Linked DNA regions of Tistrella bauzanensis. The protein of the gene in region 2 interacts with the protein of the main gene of each other region in a pairwise test. Links are inferred from orthologs where the notes say so. Each region holds a gene or a part of one and is shown on either strand. Other genes may lie near its edges.

Region 1 (3,426 bases), on a different replicon or contig from region 2:
TGGGCCACGAAGAACGCGTCCGCCGACGCGCCCGCCCCCAGCAGGCCGGCAACGAGAACATCGCGTGCAAATCCCAGCACGCGCGACATCATGGTCAGGCCACCCACAGTGGCCGCGGCGCGGATCAGGCTCATGGATGGCGGGTGTATCCGAAACCGGGTCGCGCGGAAAGCGTCATCCGCAGCGGCCCGGTCGATGGCTCATTCAGCGGCTTCGCCGTGCGCGCCACCCGCATCGCCGCGCGCGCTCTCCTCGTCGTCGCGCGCACCGTTGATCAGCGAGCTTCGCAGGCTGCCATCGCTTTCGATCACCGGTCCGGCCGCGTCCAGCGCGGCCAGCAGATCCTCGCGGATCCGCGCCAGTTTGCCCTGATGGGTGATCTTCAGCCCGAAGACATCCTTGACATAGAAGGTGTCGACCGCCCGCTCGCCATAGGTCGCGACATGGGCCGACGAAATGGTCAGCGCCAGATCCGACAGCACGCGGGTGATGGCGAACAGCAGACCCGACCGGTCGCGGGCGGTGACCTCGATGACCGTCTGGGTGTTGCTGGCACGGTTGTCGATCAACACCCGTGGCGTCACCTGGAACACGTCGGTGCGCTTCGGCCCGTCGCGGCGTTCGGCCAGCGCCTTGGCGGGGCGCAACTCGCCCGACAGCGTGCGCCCCACCAGATCGCGCATCCGCGCCACCCGCACCGCGTCGTCATAGGCGCTGCGGTCGGCGTCCTGCACCCAGAAGGTGTCCAGCGCCATACCATCGGTGGTGGTGACGATGCGGGCGTCGACGATGTTGCCGCCAGCCAGCGCCATGGCGCCGGCGACGCCGGCGAACAGCCCGTGATGGTCGGGGGCATACACCGTGATCGCCGCCACCGAGCGGAACTGATCAGGGGCGACATCGATCACCAGCGGCGCCGGCCCCTGGCGGTCGGCCCGCGCCACCAGCCGGGCATGGCGTTCCAGCACCTCGGCGTCATGGGCCAGCCAATAGGAGCCGGGCATCCGCTCGACATGGGCACGGAAGGCGGGCTCGGCCCAGTCGGCCAGCCGCTCGCGCAGCCTGTCCTGCACGGCGGCGATCCGGCCGGCCCGGTTCAGTCCCTCGACATGGCCGCCCGACAGCCGTTCCGCCGCGCGATAATACAGCTCGCGGATCAACGTTCCCTTCCAGCCGTTCCAGACATTGGGCCCGACCGCGCGGATATCGGCCACGGTCAGCACGGTCAGCAGCCGCAGACGCTCGATCGACTGCACCTGATCGGCGAAATCGAGCACGGTCTTGGGGTCTTCGATGTCGCGCTTGAAAGCCACGGCACTCATCAGCAGGTGCCAGCGCACCAGCCAGGCCACGGTTTCGGTTTCCTCAGGGGTCAGGCCGACGCGCGGGCACAGCTTGCGCGCCACCTCTTCACCCAGCACCGAATGGTCGCCGCCCCGGCCCTTGGCGATGTCGTGCAGCAGAACCGCCATATACAGCACCCGCCGCGACAGCACGTCGTGAACGATGCGGGTGGCCAGCGGCAGATCCTCGCCGAAGGCACCCTTCTCGATGCCCGACAGGATGCCGATCGCCCGGATGGTGTGCTCGTCGACCGTATAGACGTGATACATGTCGTGCTGGGTCTGGGCGACCACCCGGCCGAAATCGGGGACGAAGCGGCCGAACACGCCGGCCTCGTTCATATGGCGCAGGGTCGCTTCCGGATCCTTGGGCGAGGTCAGGATGTCGAGGAACACCTGATTGGCCGCCGGATCGGCGCGGACGTCGTCGTCGATATATTTCAGGTTCTGGGTGATCCAGCGCAGGATCTGCGGATGCACATCCATCTCGCGGCTCTGCGCCACCCGGAACAGCCGCAGCATGCGGATCGGCTGCTCGGCCAGTTCATGACGGTTGGCCAGGGTCAGCCGGCCACCCTCGATCCGGAAGCCGTCGATTTCACGGCGCATCAGGATGCTGGGCAGGCGGATCTTGGGCTGGCGCTGATTGGCGCTTTCCAGCGCCGCACACAGGATGCGGGTCAGGTCGCCCACGTCCTTGGCGACCAGATAGTAATGCTTCATGAACCGCTCGACGCCGCGCGCGCCCGGCCGGTCGGCATAGCCCATCAGCCGGCCGATCTCGGTCTGGACATCGAAGGTCAGGCGGTCCTCGGGCCGGCCGGCCAGGAAATGCAGATGGCAGCGCACGGTCCACAGGAAGTTCTGGGCCTTGGCGAAACGGCGATATTCACCGGCGGTGAAGACCTTCTGCTCCACGAGGTCCGACAGGTTCTGGACCCGATAGGTGTATTTGGCGATCCAGAACAGGGTGTGGAGGTCACGCAAGCCCCCCTTGCCCTCTTTCACATTGGGCTCCAGCACATAACGGCTGTCGCCCATGCGGCGGTGGCGTTCGTCGCGCTCGCCCAGCTTGGCGTCGATGAACTCGCTGGCGGTGCCGACCATGATATCGGCGGCGAACCGCCGGCGCAGATCCTCGTACAGCACCATCTCGCCACACAGTTGCCGGCTTTCCAGCAGGCTGGTGCGGATGGTCATGTCGGCGCGGGCGCGGGCGATGCAATCATCCACCGACCGCACGGCATGGCCCACCTTCAGCCCCAGATCCCACAGCAGATACAGAATGTATTCCGCCACCTGCTCGCCGCGCGGGGTCTGCTTATAGGGCATCAGGAACAGCAGATCGACGTCGGAATGCGGCGCCAGCTCGCCACGCCCATAGCCGCCGATCGCCACCAGACACAGCCGGTCGGCCGATGTCGGGTTGGCCACCGGATAGACATGGATATAGGCCAGCTCGAACAGGGTGCGCACGATCTGGTCGACCAGATAGCAGTTCTCGCGCACGACATGGGCGCCGTCGGCCCCCTCGTCGAACCGGCGGCGGATCTCGGCGCGGCCGCGGGCCAGATGGTCCTTCAACAAGGCCAGGATCTCGCGGCGCAGGCCGTCCACCGGCCGGCGGGTCTCTGCGACCTGCCGCTCGATCTCGGCCATCAGGGCACGCCGGTGAATGATCTGGCGCTTGTTGCGGATCGCGGTCATCAGGAACGAGGCCTCGGGCTTTGGGGTGCACGGGCCGGCGGTCGGGGGAAACACCGGAACCGGTCCAGACTACCCCACAACATGGGCATGATGCGAGACGTCGTCAGCCCCCTGCCGCCACAAGCTCTGCCGCCACATCAGCAAGCCCGCCCCGGTCCGGCGCGTCACCCCGGCCGGCCAGCATGCCACCGGCAAAGGCCGCGACCAGGATCGCCAGCCCCAGCACCGCCGCCAGAAGCCGCCGGCGCAGATCATCATCGGACCCTGAACGGGCCACGGCCGCCTCTGCCTGGAACCGGAACATCGCGCCTCGCATCCTTCGCCGCTCATTTTAATTTTACACATAATTGACGCTATATATACAACAATAGCGTAA
Region 2 (3,515 bases):
AGGCGCTTGTAGCTGTTGGTCGACGGGTTGGTGAAGGCATTCAGCGCCTTCGCATGCTTGATGATGCCGCCGATGTAATAGAGGCACATTTCCGACAGGTCGGCATAGCCCGACCCGGCGAAGAGGGGCTTGCCATCCCGCCAGATCGACTGGTGGGTGTGCATGCCCGAGCCGTTGTCGCCCGAGACCGGCTTCGGCATGAAGGTCACGGTCTTGCCGAAGGCATGGGCGACGTTGTGGACCACATACTTGTACTTCTGCACGCCATCGGCGGTTGCCGTCAGAGTGCCGAAGCCCGTGCCCAGCTCGTGCTGTGCGGGGGCGACCTCATGATGGTGCAGCACCGGGGTCATGCCCACGGCCTTCAGCTGCTCCAGCATCTCGCCACGAATGTCGGCTGCGCTGTCCACCGGCGGCACCGGGAAATAGCCGCCCTTGACCTTCGGACGATGGCCGGTATTGCCCTCGTCATAGCTGCGGCCGCTGTTCGAGGGCAGCTCCAGCTCGTCGACCTCGTAAGAGGCGCCGAACATGCCGACCTTGAAGCGGACATCGTCGAACAGGAAGAACTCCAGTTCGGGACCGAAATAGGCGGTGTCGCCCACGCCGGTATACTTCAGATAGGCTTCGGCACGCAGCGCGGTCGAGCGCGGATCGCGATCATAGCCCTGGCCGGTCGACGGCTCCAGCACGTCGCAGGTCACGACCAGGGTCGGCTGTGCTGCAAAGGGGTCGATGAACACGGTCGAGCAGTCGGGCATCAGGATCATGTCCGACTCGTTGATCGCCTTCCAGCCCGAGATCGACGAACCGTCGAACATCACGCCGTCGGCGAAGGTGCCCTCGTCCACCGCCTCGGCATAATAAGTGGTGTGCTGCCACTTACCGCGCGGGTCGGTGAAACGGAAATCGACAAACTTGATTTCGTTTTCTTTGATCTGTTCAAGGACAGTCTTCGCGTCCGACATTTTCTATCCTGCCTGTTGCATGGCTTGGCTGGACTGCGGTGGTCCCGGGCACTCTCTGAAACGAGACGGCACAAGGACACACCAACCGTTCGGCCCGCCGTCAGGCGTCTGCGGGGGCAGGCCGAGAACTCAAGCATAGGGCACCGTTTGTCTGCGGTGCAGGTAAATNCGACGGTGATGGCTTCATCCGCGACGGTGATGGCTTCATCCGCGACGGTGATGGCTTCATCCGCGACGGTGATGGCTTCATCCGCGACGGTGATGGCTTCATCCGCGACGGTGATGGCTTCATCCGCGACGGTGATGGCTTCATCCGCGACGGTGATGGCGGAAGCTGGCCCGGCCGTCAGGTGACGCGGGGGTCAGAGCGCGTCGTTGCCGCGCTCACCCGTGCGGATGCGGATCGCATCCTCGACCGGGGTGACAAAGATCTTGCCGTCGCCGATCCGGCCGGTATGGGCAGCCTGCTGGATGGCCTCGATCGCCCGCTCGACCTGCGCATCGCCGACCACGATCTCGATCTTCACCTTCGGGAGAAAATCGACGACATATTCGGCGCCACGGTACAGCTCGGTGTGACCCTTCTGGCGCCCGAAGCCCTTGGCCTCGGTCACGGTCATGCCCTGAAGGCCGATCTCGTGCAGCGCCTCCTTCACCTCGTCGAGCTTGAACGGCTTGATGATGGCTTCGATTTTCTTCATCTCGGCGGCTACTCTCGTCAGTCGCGCGCATGGGCCGGAACAACCGGGCCGGCCGTGGTCATGATCGCGTCGTCATGAACCGGGCGTCAAGGTCCGGGGCGGGGGTGTCGGTTGCGCGCGGTCGCGCCGTGCCGTCACCGGCAGGTGGCGCGCACCACCCACACCGACAATCGTTTGCACGGAGCGTGCCAGTTTGTCCAAGTCTCTGGTACATCATGGACAATGCCTCAAATGCCCTGAATGCAGGCCGAGACTAGCAGGATTGGTGGCTAAAAGACAGGCACAGACTGCCTAAATCACAGGCAGGGGTGCCAGCATCTGTGCAGCGCCCTTGTCGCCCCCGGTGGCTTCTGCGATCCTGCGACTTCAGGCTTTCGTCAATCCAACCGGCGATTGAAATATATCGGGTTCGGGCTTCAGCAGGAAAACACCGTGCAGTTCGCCAATCAGATCCTCTCAGGCTATGGCACAACCATCTTCACCGTGATGAGCGCGTTGGCGCAGGAACACGGCGCCGTCAATCTGGGGCAGGGCTTCCCCGATTGGGAGGGGCCGGAAGAGGTCCGCCGCATCGCGGCCGAGGGATTGATGAACGGCTATAACCAATACCCGCCGATGGCCGGTATTCCGGAGCTGCGCCGTGCGGTGGCGGCCCATGACCGCCGCTTCTATGGCATGGATGTCGATCCGATGCGCGAGGTGATCATCACCTCGGGGGCCACCGAGGCGTTGGCCGCCGCCCTGCTGGGCCTGCTCAATCCCGGCGACGAGGTGGTGCTGATCGAGCCGCTTTATGACAGCTATCTGCCGATCGTTCAGCTGGCTGGCGCTGTGCCGCGGCTGGTGCGGGTGGAGCCGCCGTTATGGGATCTGCCGCGCGCGGCGCTGGCGGCGGCATTCGGCCCCAAGACCCGTATGCTGGTGATGAATTCGCCGATGAATCCGACCGGCAAGGTGTTCAGCGATGACGATCTGGCCTTCATCGCCGATCTTGTGAAGGCGCATGACGCGATCGCGGTCTGCGACGAGGTGCATGAGCATCTGGTGTTCGACGGCCGCCGGCACACGCCGCTGATGACCCTGCCGGGGATGCGGGAGCGCACAGTCCGCATTGGCTCGGCCGGCAAGACCTTTTCGCTGACCGGCTGGAAGGTCGGCTATCTGGTGGCGGATGCGCCGATCGCGGCGGCGCTCGGTCGGGCACACCAGTTTCTCACCTTCACCACGCCGCCGAACCTGCAGCAGGCGGTGGCGCACGGGCTGTCGATGGATCGCAGCTATTTCGACGATCTGGCCGCCGGCCTGGCCGCCAAGCGCGATCTTCTGTCCGATGGCCTGCGCCGGGTGGGCTTCGATGTGCTGAAGGCGGACGGCACCTATTTCATCGGCGCCGATATCCGGCCGCTGGTCGGCGAGATGGACGATGCCGAGTTCAGCCGCCGACTGACGATCGAGGCCGGCGTCACCTGCCTGCCGTTCAGTGCCTTCTATCAGGCGGGCGATATCCGCAACTTCGTCCGCTTCTGCTTCTGCAAGCGGGAAAGCGTGCTGGAAGAGGCCGTTGGCCGTCTGGAGCGGTTCTTTGCCGCCGGTGGCTTCACCCGCGCCGATGTGCAAACTGCGGCTGTCGGCGCATAAAGCCCTTGACCGGCAGGGCCGCGGCATATTAGAGAAGCGGCACTTCGGTGGCGGGTGTAGCTCAGTTGGTTAGAGCGCCAGATTGTGGCTCTGGAGGCCGTGGGTTCAATTCCCATCACTCGCCCCATTCCCCCTCATGGGTCACCATGATGCGGACGGACTGAACCGGAGACGGTATGATGCAGACGGCGCGGCCCTGCCAGGGTTC

What was found.
Region 1: the proteins of IEW15_RS23205 (region 2) and IEW15_RS19900 interact in binary tests that used the Escherichia coli proteins (3 or more experiments, as listed by UniProt). The link is inferred for Tistrella bauzanensis from one-to-one orthologs.

Annotation. Positions count from the first base shown.
Region 1 is NZ_BMDZ01000060.1:28,182-31,607, forward strand. It holds IEW15_RS19900 ([protein-PII] uridylyltransferase), read right to left. Parts: upstream 3,051-3,426; coding sequence 201-3,050; downstream 1-200. Other genes in the region: murJ (murein biosynthesis integral membrane protein MurJ), read right to left, coding at 1-134; IEW15_RS19905 (hypothetical protein), read right to left, coding at 3,154-3,354.
Region 2 is NZ_BMDZ01000096.1:148-3,662, reverse strand. What follows is about bases 1-2,931. They hold IEW15_RS23205 (P-II family nitrogen regulator), read right to left. Parts: upstream 1,670-2,931; coding sequence 1,331-1,669; downstream 1-1,330. Other genes in these bases: IEW15_RS23200 (aminotransferase), read left to right, coding at 2,102-2,931; IEW15_RS23210 (hypothetical protein), read left to right, coding at 1,146-1,322; glnA (type I glutamate--ammonia ligase), read right to left, coding at 1-968. In the rest of the region: more of IEW15_RS23200, read left to right, coding at 2,932-3,307. UniProt on the Escherichia coli protein: P-II indirectly controls the transcription of the glutamine synthetase gene (glnA). P-II prevents NR-II-catalyzed conversion of NR-I to NR-I-phosphate, the transcriptional activator of GlnA. When P-II is uridylylated to P-II-UMP, these events are reversed.